DNA from 3 places in the Brevibacillus sp. NRS-1366 genome. Region 2 is predicted to be linked to each of the others. Evidence: riboswitches for the same ligand, from Rfam matches in the RefSeq annotation. Region 2 holds a riboswitch; each other region holds the start of a gene.
The links. A riboswitch is a leader RNA that binds a small molecule or an ion and turns the genes downstream of it on or off. The one in region 2 is predicted to bind thiamine pyrophosphate.

Region 1 (4,509 bases), 390 kb from region 2:
ACACTGCCGCTCATTCAGGGGAAAGGCGGCGGAAATCCAGCGATGGCCCAAGGTGGCGGACAACCGGTTATCGCTGTCGAAGAAGTTCTTGCTCACGCCCGCAAGCTAGTAGAAACAGCGTTGCAGCAGAAAACCAACTAAAAAATCAGTTTAACATGTTTGAGGAGGGGATCATGATGATCTGGAACCCGGGAGATATCGTACGTGTAACGCAAAAGACCGGAGAATACATTACCGAAGTGCTGGAAACCCATGATAGCAAGCTGTTGGTAAAGGTGCTGGCTGTAACCAAATTTCCTACACAGGGAGATTTGCACACGTCCTTTGAAGTAGACGTTCCAATGTTTCATCAAAGACCTGCACTCTCCTATCAAGAAAAGTTCATGACGCCTGCGAGCGGTCCAATCCGTTATAATGGGGCCATTCCAGATTACAAGGAATCGGTCCGTGTGGCGATGGAGCGTGAAATGGACAAATTGAAAAAAATGTCGCTCTGGGCACAGCGTTGTCTCGTTGAATTGGAAGCTATGCACAAGGAAACCTTTACAAACTCAAAATAGAGTGGTACTGTAGAACTCGAACGAACGACAATTGAAAAGGTTTACTACCAAACGGGAGCCGAGCAGCGTTGGCTGAGATTGTAACGAGTGTGTTACTGACCGTTGAACCTGACCTGGGTCATGCCAGCGGAGGAAGAGGTATAGCGAATCGTTATCACAGGAAGAATTCTATTTGAGTGGGAAAAGCTCAAGCCAAGACTTCTCCTGAGAGGATCGAACCCCAACCATCCAAGGCGGATGGTTTTTTTCTTGCCATTCGTCCTTGGGTGTACCGTTATTCGGCTTCTTCTGTCTGACTGGATTGACTCCATCTGGCAGGGGAAGCCGTTTTTTCGTGTCCGAAAGGCGAAGGTAAACAGTCCCCAACGAGTCTTCAGAAGGAGGAATAGTATGGTTGTTCAGCTGAATGGAAAGAAAGTAGAGCTGGCAGCAGAAATCACCACGCTACGTGCGCTGCTGGCTTCTTATCAACTGCAAGAGAAAATTGTCGTAGTAGAACAGAATGGTGAGATCATCGACCGTTCCCTGTACGAGACGACGCCGATTGCAGATGGAGATCGGATAGAAATCGTTCATTTTGTCGGAGGAGGATAAATTTCATGGATACTTTAAAAATTGGACCTTATGAGTTTCGGTCGCGCTTGCTGCTCGGGACCGGTAAATTTTCTGATTTGGAAACACAAGGAAAAGCAGTAGAGGTCTCAGAAGCGGAAATTCTCACCTTTGCCATTCGCAGGCTCAATTTGGAAAATCCGCAAGAGCCTAACTTTTTGGAACAGCTCGATCTGAAAAAATTTACCTTGCTGCCCAATACAGCAGGCGCTTATACCGCAGAAGAAGCGGTGCGCATCGCTCGCCTGGCAAAAGCATCTGGATTGTGTGACATGATCAAGGTCGAAGTGATCGGCGATCCGAAAACATTGTTGCCTGACCCGATCGGCACATTGGAAGCTTCGAAGATCCTCGTGGAAGAGGGCTTTATTGTACTGACTTACACCAATGATGATCCTATTTTAGCGAGACGTCTTCAGGAAGTAGGGGTCCACGCTGTTATGCCAGGCGCCTCTCCAATTGGTTCTGGACAAGGAATTGTGAATGAAAACAACCTGCGCTTCATCATGGAAGAAGCCAAAGTCCCAATCATCGTCGATGCGGGCATCGGTGCCCCTGCTGATTGTGCCAAAGCAATGGAACTGGGCGCTGACGGGGTCTTGCTGAATACAGCAGTCGCTCTCGCAGAAAATCCTGTACTGATGGCCGAAGCGATGAAGCTAGGAGTTGAAGCCGGACGCAAAGGCTTCCTCGCCGGCAGAATTGCTAAAAAACGTTATGCATCAGCAAGCAGTCCTACCGAAGGGATGATTGAGTAACGTGGACCGTCTGCAAGAAGCGATTGACTCCATTGACAACCGGAAAGAAGAGATGTTCGCGTTATTGCAAGAGCTGATCGCTTACCCAACCGTAAGTCCGCCAGCACGTAATAGTAACGGCGCACAAACGTTTCTGGCAAATGAATTGCAGGCCATGGGCTTTCAGTTAGACCGCTGGGAAGTTTACCCTGGGGACGACAATGTAGTAGGCCGTCTTCCGGGCACCGCATCAAACGCGGCCAACAGCCTTATCATCAATGGGCATATGGACGTGGCTGAGGTAGGCGATGACAGTGGTTGGACCTACCCGCCTTTTGCTTTGACGAAAGGCGCAAACGGTCGACTCTACGGTCGTGGTGTATCGGATATGAAAGGTGCCCTCGCAGCGTCTCTATTCGCGATTAAAATGCTTCGGGAACACGGGATCGAGCTGAAAGGCGACTTGCTCTTCCAATCCGTCATCGGAGAGGAAGCGGGGGAGGCAGGCACGCTGGTTGCGATAGAACGCGGCTACACGGCCGATTATGCAGTGGTTGTGGATTCCAGCGATTTGCACATGCAGGGACAGGGCGGGGTCATTACCGGATGGATTACGATTGAGAGCCCGACTACGCTGCATGACGGCATGCGGTCCAAAACGATTCATGCGGGTGGAGGGGTACGTGGTGCCTCTGCGATCGAAAAAATGATGAAAATCATCGCTTCCCTGCAGGATTTAGAGCGCGACTGGGCAGTGATGAAGTCGTACCCCGGCTTCTCTGCTGGAAGCAATACAATCAATCCTGCAGTGATTGAAGGCGGTCGCCACGCGGCATTCATCGCGGATCGTTGCGCATTGTGGATTACGGTTCACTTCTACCCGAACGAAACCTACGAAGAGATTATTCGAGAAGTCGAAGACCATATCCATCGAGCTGCCGCCGCTGACCTGTGGCTGCGAGATAATCCGCCCACATTTCGCTGGGGTGGCCGCTCGATGATCGAAGAACGGGGAGAAATCTTCCCGTCACTCGAATTGGACCTGGAGCATCCCGGGCTCGCGATGCTGCGATCCGCTTATGAAGAGCAGCTCATGCAAGAGCCGATGGTAGATATGTCTCCGAGTGTGACCGACGTGGGCTGGTTTGCCCATGCGGGAATACCCGCTGTTCTATTTGGGCCGGGAGAGCTGAAACATGCTCACACCGTCGATGAATCCATCCATCCCGAACAGCTCGTCCAATTTGCCCAGATCATGGCGCGCTTTATCGCCGAATGGTGCAATACGGCAAAAAATGCGAAGGAGAGACGATGATCATGGCAACATTTACCGACCGTTTGTTAAATAGCGTAGCTCCGCTTTGGGAGCGTATTCATCAGCATCCGTTCGTTACAGGAATGGGTGATGGCAACTTGCCCGTTGATTCGTTCAAGTTTTACATGAAGCAAGATTATATTTATTTAATCGATTACGCCAAAATGTTCGCGATCGCCAGCGCCAAAGCGTACGATTTGACCACCAGCGCCAAGTTTGCCGGATTGCAGGAATCAACGCTCACTAGCGAAATGGCCCTGCATCGTCAATACGCAGAGCGATTCGGAATTTCCCGCGCAGAGCTAGAAGCGACAGAGCCTTCCTTTGCCATGCTCGCCTATACGAGCTATATGCTGCGAGTGGCTCACCAGGGGTCGCTGGCTGAAGTGGTCAGCGCGATCTTGCCTTGCACGTGGAGCTATTGGGAAATCGGCAAGCGGCTCGCCAAAGTGGAGGGTGCTCTCGAACATGAGCTGTACGGCGAATGGGTGCGCACCTATAGTTCGGATGAATTCGGTCAGCTTGCGATATGGCTGATTGATGTGATGAACCAGTTGGCTGATGGAAAAAACGAGCAAGAGCTAGCGAGACTCGAAGAGCATTTCCTGTACACGTCCAAAATGGAGTATTTGTTCTGGGAGATGGCATACAGAAAGGAAATGTGGCCGTGCGAAATCAACTAGCCTTCGCCGGTGTCCGGTTTGCCTATGGCGATCAGCCGATTCTCGACAACTTTGATTTGAACGTGGCAAAAGGGGAGTTCGTCAGTCTTATCGGACCTAGCGGGATTGGTAAAAGCACGCTGTTTCAACTGGTAGCAGGGCTTTTGCAGCCCGAGCAGGGAGAGATTCTGCTAGGCGGCGAACCTATGGCAGATCGACTGGGGCAGGTCGGCTATATGCCCCAGCGCGATTTGCTGATGCCATGGCGAACGATTGTCGAAAACGCAGCGCTGCCTCTCGAGATCCAGGGTCTTTCCAAAAAAGCTGCTCAGGCGAAAGTGAGAGCAGAGCTGCCACGGTATGGCTTGGAGGAATGGGCAGATGCTTACCCTTCGCAGCTATCTGGCGGCATGCGCCAGCGTGTCTCCTTCTTGCGAGCATTGCTTTCCGGTTCCGACATGATGCTCTTGGATGAACCATTCAGCTCACTAGATGGGATTACGAGAATGGATATGCAGGAATGGCTGATGGCCAAATGGCAGGAGACGAATAGCACGATGCTGATGATAACGCACGATATAGATGAGGCCATTTTGCTGGCGGATCGCGTCATCGTCTTGACT
Region 2 (4,509 bases):
TTGCTTTGGAAAGAGCGTCATCTCGTTCTTTTGCACGAGGGTGTCCTTTTGCCAGATCGGCGGCATGGGCAGCTATCTTGTAGGCAATCAGGCCATTGCGTACGTCTTCTTTGTTTGGCAGCCCCAGATGCTCCTTGGGTGTGACATAGCAGAGCATGGCCGTTCCGAACCAGCCAATCATGGCGGCTCCAATAGCGGAGGTGATATGGTCATAACCAGGAGCGATATCTGTCGTCAGCGGCCCCAATGTATAGAAGGGAGCTTCATGGCAAATCGTCAACTGTTTATCCATGTTTTCGCGAATGAGGTGCATCGGAACGTGTCCTGGCCCTTCGATCATGACCTGGACATCGTGCTTCCATGCAATCTTCGTCAACTCACCGAGCGTTTCCAGCTCAGCAAATTGCGCTTCATCGTTGGCATCAGCGATGGAGCCGGGGCGCAGACCATCGCCCAAGGAAACGCAAATATCGTAAGCCTTCAAAATTTCGCAGATTTCTTCAAAGTGCGTGTACAGGAAGTTTTCCTCATGATGCGCTAGGCACCAGGCGGCTAGAATGGAACCGCCGCGAGACACAATTCCGGTAACACGCGCTGCGGTCATCGGGATGTAACGCAGCAGCACACCGGCGTGAATCGTAAAATAGTCCACACCTTGCTCTGCCTGCTCGATTAAGGTGTCGCGGTAGACTTCCCAGGTCAGCTCCTCGGCTTTACCATTCACTTTCTCCAGCGCTTGATAAATCGGTACAGTCCCCACAGGCACTGGGCTGTTGCGAATAATCCATTCTCGGGTAGTGTGAATGTGCTTGCCAGTAGAGAGATCCATGATGGTATCGGCTCCCCAGCGTACAGACCACATCATTTTTTCGACTTCTTCCTCCATCGAGGATGTGACAGCCGAAGTACCAATATTTGCGTTGATTTTGACATGAAAGCTGCGTCCGATAATCATCGGTTCACTTTCAGGATGATTAATATTGACCGGGATAATCGCACGACCGCAGGCTATTTCTTCCCTGACAAAATCGGGTGAGACCCCTTCGCGGATGGCGACGTATTCCATTTCCGGGGTGATGATGTTTTTCCTTGCGTAGTGAAGCTGAGTCACGACTTTTCCTGATTTTGCTCGAATGGGCTGGTATCCTTCACGCGGAAATGAGGGGACGGTTCGTTTGGCTTCGGTTTTAAGTCCATCATCGCTAGGATGTGGTTTTCTTCCAGTGTAGGCTTCGGTGTCATGACGCTCAGCAATCCAATCCTGGCGCAGGAAAGGGAGCCCGGCTTCAATGTCGGGGGAGTAGTGAGGGGAGGTGTACTCGCCGCTGGTGTCATAAACACGCAGTGGAGGATTGGGAGTGGGACCGGATGGGCCGTCCGTCGGATGAAGTGTAATTTCCCGCATAGGTACACGGATGTCAGGGCGACTGCCTGCTTCGTACACTTTGCGGCTGCCTGGAAAAGATGGGATCGAGAACATAAGAAAAACCTCCTTGTCATGGTCGCACGAAAGCGAGAACCTTGCTCGGGAGGCGAAAGAATCTATCACGCCACGAAAAAACGCCGCATAGGGATATGCGACGCCAGACGCGAGAGTAGAGAAGAAAACGGGTATTCAAAAAGAATACACGTATCTTATCGTGTCGTATATGACAATTCCTCCGCTGGCATTACCCAGTTCAGGTTCAACGGTCGATGGCACAATAGCCATCCTCTCAGCCTGGTAACTCCCAAGCTCCCGTGCTTTTTATAATGATGTCTTGCAACTATAGGATAGCCATTTGCCATTCCAATTACAAGCAATTTTTAAAATTCATTTTTGCCGACGCGCAACACATTTTCCCCCCATCTATTCTCGTGACTCGGACAAAAAGTGTTTCTGTAGACCCACACGAATCGCGTCTGTTACGATGAAGTTCGGAAAAAAAGAAACTGGAAGCTGCGGTCATTTTTTTCGCTCCTATCGCTTGGTATAGAGATTTTTTTGAGGTGATGCAGTGTGGATGTTTATTCAAATTTAAAACAAGGGGAAAGAGGAGCATGGGTGAGTATCATTGCCTATATCTTCTGCTCTGCTTTAAAGATAGGAGTGGCATTACTAGCAAGCTCTGAGGCATTAATGGCAGATGGATTAAACAACTTGACGGATGTCGTAGCTTCGGTCGCTGTCTTAATCGGGCTGCGCATCGCTCGAAAACCGCCTGATCAGGACCATCCCTACGGACATTTTCGTGCAGAGACGATTTTCTCTCTCATTGCGTCCTTTATCATGCTTTTTGTCGGCATACAGGTTGTCACAGATGCGGTACCTTCACTGTTTGATACAAATCATACAGCGCCAGGTATGCTCGCTGGCTGGACAGCGCTTGCTACTTCTGTTGTGATGCTAGGTGTTTATCGTTACAATCGGGCACTCGCGAAAAAAATAAATAGCCAGGCTCTTATGGCTGCGGCTGCTGATAACCGCTCTGATGCGCTGGTTAGTATCGGAACGTTTGTAGGGGTAGCAGGAGCACAATTTCAATTGCATTGGCTCGACCCGCTTGCAGCTTTTGTAGTCGGCTTGATAATCCTAAAGACGGCATGGGATATTTTCCGGGAGGCGACGCATCGTTTGACGGACGGTTTTGATCAGACACAATTGGATGATTTACGATCAACGATCATGGGGATTGCCGGAGTCAAAGAAATTAGTGATATCAAAGCCCGCTATCACGGCAGCAGTGTGCTCGTCGATGTCGTCATTCATGTCGACCCAGACCTGAATGTGGTAGAAAGCCACACCATTACCGAAAAGATTGAGGATCGAATGAGAAAGGTTCACAAAATAAATGCGGTTCATATCCACATTGAACCAGATCAGAAACTAATAGAGAGATAAAGCCAAAACCTGCCCGTAGTTGGACAGGTTTTTTGTTTTATCGCTTGGTGTCATTAGAATTAGGATGGAGTTGCTTTTTTTCGGCGCAGCGTTTTCGTTGTCGAAGTGGAGCCTCCTGCGGTCGCAGTCGCCGTTTGGGGTGTTGCGTCTTTTCGTGCAGGCGCTGCCCGTTTTTTGCCTGGCTTGTTTTTGGCAGGTGCAGGAGTGGGCTCCGTTTCCACTTTGATTGGACCTGCTGCCTGTCCCGCCGTCGATTCCAGACTTTCTTTTAGGGCTTGCATCAAGTCAATCACATTCGTGCGAGCTACGGTTGGAGCGGTTGTAATCTCCTGACCTTCTAGTTTTTTCTCAATCATCGCTTGCAGCTCGGAGCGGTATTCATCCGTATACTTGGCAGGCTCAAAGGTAATGGTCATGTTTCCAATCAGCTCAGTTGCCATTTTTAGCTCATTTTCAGCGAGAGCGACTGTCGCCTCGGGGAGGGCTGGCACCTGGTTTACGGGTCGCACCTCGTCTGGGTAGTAAATCGTTTCCAGCATGATGCAATGCTCATACAGGCGGATTACGGCCAAGCTCTGACGATTGCGCATCGTCACCTGGGCAACAGCTATTTTTCCACTCTGTTCCATAGCCGCTCGTAGTAGTGCATACGCTTTTTCCCCTGTATCCTGCGGCGAGAGGAAGTAGCTTTTGTCAAAATAAATCGGGTCAATCTCCTTTAAATCGACGAAATCGAGAATTTCGATGGCTCTTCGGGTTTCCGGTGTAATGGCTTCCAAATCAGAGTCATCAATCATAACAAAGTGGCCTTTTTCGTATTCATACCCGCGAACGATCTCGCTTGCGTCCACTTCACGCTGGCAGTGAGGACACATTTTTGTGTATTTAATGGGGGTATGGCATTCTTTATGCAGTTGGCGGAACCGAATGTCCCGCTCTTCCGTCGCAGTAAACATTCGTACGGGTATATTGACAAGGCCAAAACTGATTGAGCCTTTCCATACGGTATGCATGAGATCCCTCCTGTCTTTCGCTTTTCGTTTAGTATCTGCGTTCTAAAGGAGGAGGCAGCGAGGGAAATGAAGGTGATGGCAAGGACGGCATGAAAAAACCAGCCAATAGGCAATCATCGGCTGGCTGTCTTGTCTTATTGTCCGTGTTTCACAATATCTGATTGATCTGCCTCGGATTGCATTTCTCTCGCGCACTCTTCCCCAACACCTGTGCGATCGGCGATGGATTGGGCCTTGGCTGCCTTCAGCTTTTGCTCGGATGGCTGCTTTTCTGCCATGGATATGCTTCCCCCTTTTACGCAATGTATAAGTAGTATGCTTCTTATCAGCGCAAAAAAATACCCCGTCGCCAAAAAGACGAAGGGGCAGCGGTTCAACTCCTCCCGTGGTGGGAGAGATGGCACGGAATGCTCCTATCAGACACGCCGTGCGCGAAAAGTGAACAGCCTTTCAATTATGGGAGAGGAGAAACCGGAGGAAGAGCTTATGGGGAAACGTAAGTCTTCTCCGCGGTTGTCAGCGACACCGTTACGTCGCTATCCATCATCCTTTCCAATTTTTTCGACAGGTATACCTACTCGCGGTGAAAAATTTCCAACGGACAATTTTACGGCT
Region 3 (4,509 bases), on a different contig from region 2:
TGCCTTGCGCACCCATCTGGAATCAATCTGCGCATCTTTGTCGACCGGTTCCTGAAACTGGTTCATGACCGACGAAACCAGCGGCTCTACGTACCCGATATCTTCATCTAGACCTGTCTGATAGACATGGCGCAAAACAAATGGCTCCCCTATTTCTAGCCATGCATCAGGGCTGTCCAGTTCTCCCTGCAATACTTTGACAGGCAAGCGCAGATAGACCGTATTCCGATCATCCAGTGTGCGGTCAAAAAAGCCTTGCTCATAATCCCAGTTTGCCAATGTAAAATTCGGTTGAAGCGCTTCTCGAAAGTATCCGAAAGTCCCTCTAGTACCTTGCAAGCTGCTTTTAATCGGTTTCATCTTAATCCCTGCCTTTGTTTGTGAAAAACGTCTCATGCCCGTTTTGTTTCTTCATATAGTGTGTGACAAAAAACAAGCCTCCATTCCCAAGAAGGACAGAGGCTTGTTGACACGCATCCTTTTAGATCAATACGATTGTAAGCAGTGTGAAGAGAGCGAGCGGTATGATCTTACGCCCGCAACGCCGGCGACGTTTTTTCGGTACAACGACTGGCGGTAGCGGTTGCGGCGATATGGGAAACGGTGGGCAAGGTGGAGGTGGTGGAAAAGGTGGGAACGGCGGGTACGGCTGAAATGGCGGAAATGGAGCGGGAGCGATATATGGATTAGTCCCCATAAAAGGGCTTACTTGTGGCGGAAATGGTTTCTTCCCACTGTAAGGATTCGCCTGACTGAATGGACTCACCTGGCCATATGGATAATGGTCTCCATATGGGCTAATCGGAACGCATGGAGTGGTACTATAAGGACTTACTTGCGGATAAGGAATGTTGCTGCTGCTATACGGACTCACCTGTGGAAAAGGCCTGTTGCTGCTGCTATACGGGCTCACCTGTGGAAACGGTCTGTTGCTGCTGCTATACGGGCTCACCTGTGGAAACGGTCTGTTGCTGCTGCTGTACGGATTCACCTGTGGAAACGGTCTGTTGCTGCTGCTGTACGGACTCACCTGTGGAAACGGTCTGTTGCTGCTGCTGTACGGACTTACATTTCCACCTGGGTAAGTACCTAGATCGCCGTACGGGTCGTAATCTCCATACGGATACGGATAGTAAACGTCATACGGGGATACATAAGGATCGTCGTCCCAGCCTCCATATCCATAAGTTTGATGGCCGGCGACCTGCTCCACCTCATAATAGTCGTCCTCTTCGTATTCTTCTTCCTCCGAATCAGGATCTTCCACCTCAACGTATACATTCTGATCGTCATAATCGACGATCACACCCTCAATAATCTGTCCGTCAATGGCTTCAATGCGCACTTTTTGCTCCACGTGATCTTTGCAAATGTTGTGCACATTTTCACGCATATCCTTTAACAGGCTGACGGTCTGGATGTCAGCCTGGTATAGGTTTTTCTCATCAGACTGCATGGAAACTCCTCCCCTTCTGGTGTTTCTTTATTACCATATACAAGAGCCTATGGGGAGGTGTACCGTATTCTATAAGAGACTAGCCCAATTTACAAAAGAGATGTCGTGGATGTAGATATGAATCAGTTGTCTAGAAAGCGGGAAGGCATAAATGGCGTTAACTGTTCTGTCTTTCCCTGTTCCAAATAATCAGCCATCCACTTCGCCGTTATCGGAGAAAGCAAAATCCCGTTGCGAAAATGCCCTCCCGCAATCGAGAGTCCGGCCCAGCCAGGGATCGGCCCTAAAAGCGGTTTTCTGTCTGCTGTAGCAGGACGAAGTCCACCCCAAGCTTCTAGAAATGTAGCGGCATGCAGTGCCGGAACGTATGGCATGACCCCGTTTAAAATGCTCGCCAGACCCGCTAGCGTGACCTCCCGCTGGAAGCCGCTCTCATCCTCTGTCGCTCCAATGACGATTTTGCCATCCTTTTTTGGAGTAATATAGCCAGTCGTTCCGAAGATGACTGTACGCAGCGGAATTCCTACGGAGGATACGGCAGCGATTTGCCCGCGCACGGGACGTACAGGCACTGAAACTCCCAGCATCTCCAGCATGATCCCTGCCCATGCTCCAGAAGTAATGACTGTATGCCCGGCACGAAGTGGGCCCATGGAGCTGTCTACCCCGACGACCTTCCCTGCTTTTACGGCAATCCCGCTCACTACACACCCAGATAGCAGCTTCACACCTTGCAGTCGGCATGCCGTCACCAATGCACGCAATAGGAGCCGGTTGTTGATATGACCTTCGTCTGGGGAATAGATGGCCGCCTGAGCCTTGTCAGTGAGCATCGGCTCCACCTCGGCAATCTCTTTTCCCACCAGCCAATGTACGGAATGTCCAGACTCTTTTTGCCATTGATACTTGGCTTCCAGCAGCTCCTGTTCCTGATCATTCAGAGCAACGGTCAGCAAACCTTCCAAGCTGAGCTGCACGTCTCCCGAAGTACACTCCTCCAGATCATGTGCCCACCCTGGATAGAGCGCGAGTGACTCCATTCCCATATCAAGCATCGGTCCGGGTGCCGTAAATTCCTTCAACGGAGCCAGCATCCCTGCCGCAGCAGAAGACGCCTGCCCTCCCCACTCGCCTTGTTCTACCAATGCTACCGATATGCCGCGACGCGACAGCTCGTACGCTAAACTGAGCCCAATGATACCTCCACCCACTACCAGACAATCGCTCATACTCTCTCTCCTCAAAACTTTTTATTCACTTTTGCTAATACAAAAAGCCCACCCGTTCCCCTGCAGGAAAAGGTGGGCTCATACGCATATGACAAATTTAAGCGCACGTCGGCCGGCAACCACATCCCTGCGCCGGCATGATCCGGATCAGGTGCAATGGGTCGATGGTCTGTCGCTTCCATCCTCTCAGCCCCGCGTGAAGGACTCCCCAAGTTGCTTCTACTATTATGTCGTTTCATTCATTTTCTTTAGTCAGTATAGTCCTCCGTGCAACCTTCTGACAAGTCCAACTGACACCTAATCTTCATCTTTTACATCGTAGCTCTCCGGAATCGCCTCGTGGCGGGCTGCTTCCTCGTATTCCCGCAGCTTGCGCATTTCTTCCAGATGATGCTTGAACTGATCTTTGTTGATCAAATATTCGTTGCCATCATGAACCGCACGAATCCGCCCCTGGTTAATTCTTTCCAAAATAAATGTCTCCGGGAGATCCAGATACGCTGCTGTCTCCGCAACGGTCAAGTATGTCTTGTTCTCTCGCAATCTAGCCTCCAGTTCTGCTTTCTGCTGCTCATAGCCGGGTTTGCCGAGTAGCGCAAACATGTTGGCTTTATAGGCCTCTACCCCCGGCTGATCAAACGGGTTTACCCCCAAGAGATAGCCGCTTATCCCGCATGCCTTTTCAAAAAAGTAGATCAGGCCACCGAGATGATAAGCTGTCGCCTCTGGGATTTCTACCAACAGATTGGGTACGCCTCCATCAACGTGGGCAAGTACCGTTCCTTCGAAAGCTTTTTTATTCACAAACCCCATCCGCTTCCCAGTCAGGAAATTCAATCCATCCACGTCGTCCGGGTCTTCCTGTACGGTCATGTCGATGGCTGGTTTGGTTACGGATACCGTTGTTTCAAATAAATTCCGCATGCCGTCTTGTATGTATTGCCCCAAGGAATGTAAATCTGTTGAAAATTCAGCAGAGGCCGGAAAAATCCCTTTTCCGTCTTTGCCCTCTGACTCGCCAAAAAGCTGTTTCCACCACTCAGCAAAAAAACGAAATTGCGGCTCATAGCTGACTAACAGCTCCACCATTTTGCCTTTGCGGTACAACGCGTTGCGGATGGCAGCATACTGATAGCACGGATTCTCATGCAAATCCATGACCATGTACCTTTCTCTTGCATCTGCCGCTCCCTGCATCAAGGCATCCATGTTGGCGCCGCTCACCGCGATTGGCAGTAAACCGACGGCTGTCAGAACCGAATAACGCCCTCCGATATCATCCGGGATGACAAAAGTCTCATACCCCTCTTCATCAGCAAGCTTTTTTAAAGCTCCCCGGGCTTTGTCTGTCGTAATGTAGATTCGTTTTTTGGCTGCCTCTCGACCATACTTTTTTTCTAACCAGTCGCGAAAAAGCCGAAAAGCAATGGCTGGCTCTGTCGTCGTGCCCGATTTCGAGATGACGTTGATCGACGCGTCTTTTCCTTCCAACACGTCCATCAGGTGAGAAATGTAGACCGGGCTGATATTGTTGCCTACAAAATAAATTTCAGGAGAACGCCGTTTGGACTTCGGCAGCAAATTGTAGAAGCTGTGTCCCAATATGTCAAGCACAGCCTTCGCCCCCAAATATGAACCCCCGATTCCTATTACCAATAGCACATCGGAATCAGACGAAATACGTGCCGCCGCCTGCCGAATTCGTTCGTATTCGGTGCGGTCGTATCGGTCGGGCCAATCTACCCACCCGAGATAATCTCTACCTGGTCCGGTTCTTTTGTGCAGCATCTCATGCGCCTGTCCAATCGCCGGAGCAAGCTGCTC

Region 1: another riboswitch for thiamine pyrophosphate. It lies ahead of thiS (sulfur carrier protein ThiS); the one in region 2 lies ahead of thiC (phosphomethylpyrimidine synthase ThiC).
Region 3: another riboswitch for thiamine pyrophosphate. It lies ahead of thiO (glycine oxidase ThiO); the one in region 2 lies ahead of thiC (phosphomethylpyrimidine synthase ThiC).

The regions. Positions count from the first base shown of each region.
Region 1 is NZ_JBITPN010000022.1:135,734-140,242, reverse strand. It holds gene ACIFQN_RS17275 (alanyl-tRNA editing protein) at 1-141, shown strand, start outside; gene ACIFQN_RS17270 (kinase-associated lipoprotein B) at 174-560, shown strand; TPP riboswitch at 602-712, shown strand; gene thiS (sulfur carrier protein ThiS) at 951-1,154, shown strand; gene ACIFQN_RS17260 (thiazole synthase) at 1,160-1,930, shown strand; gene ACIFQN_RS17255 (acetylornithine deacetylase) at 1,923-3,224, shown strand; gene tenA (thiaminase II) at 3,227-3,907, shown strand; gene ACIFQN_RS17245 (ABC transporter ATP-binding protein) at 3,892-4,509, shown strand, end outside.
Region 2 is NZ_JBITPN010000022.1:524,178-528,686, reverse strand. It holds gene thiC (phosphomethylpyrimidine synthase ThiC) at 1-1,480, opposite strand, end outside; TPP riboswitch at 1,640-1,752, opposite strand; gene ACIFQN_RS19295 (cation diffusion facilitator family transporter) at 2,000-2,881, shown strand; gene ACIFQN_RS19290 (Ku protein) at 2,941-3,894, opposite strand; gene ACIFQN_RS19285 (hypothetical protein) at 4,029-4,172, opposite strand.
Region 3 is NZ_JBITPN010000029.1:65,370-69,878, reverse strand. It holds gene ACIFQN_RS24135 (YugN family protein) at 1-360, opposite strand, end outside; gene ACIFQN_RS24130 (hypothetical protein) at 482-1,456, opposite strand; gene thiO (glycine oxidase ThiO) at 1,579-2,685, opposite strand; TPP riboswitch at 2,793-2,906, opposite strand; gene ACIFQN_RS24120 (helix-turn-helix domain-containing protein) at 2,983-3,207, opposite strand; partial or broken gene ACIFQN_RS24115 (glucose-6-phosphate isomerase) at 3,223-4,509, opposite strand, start outside.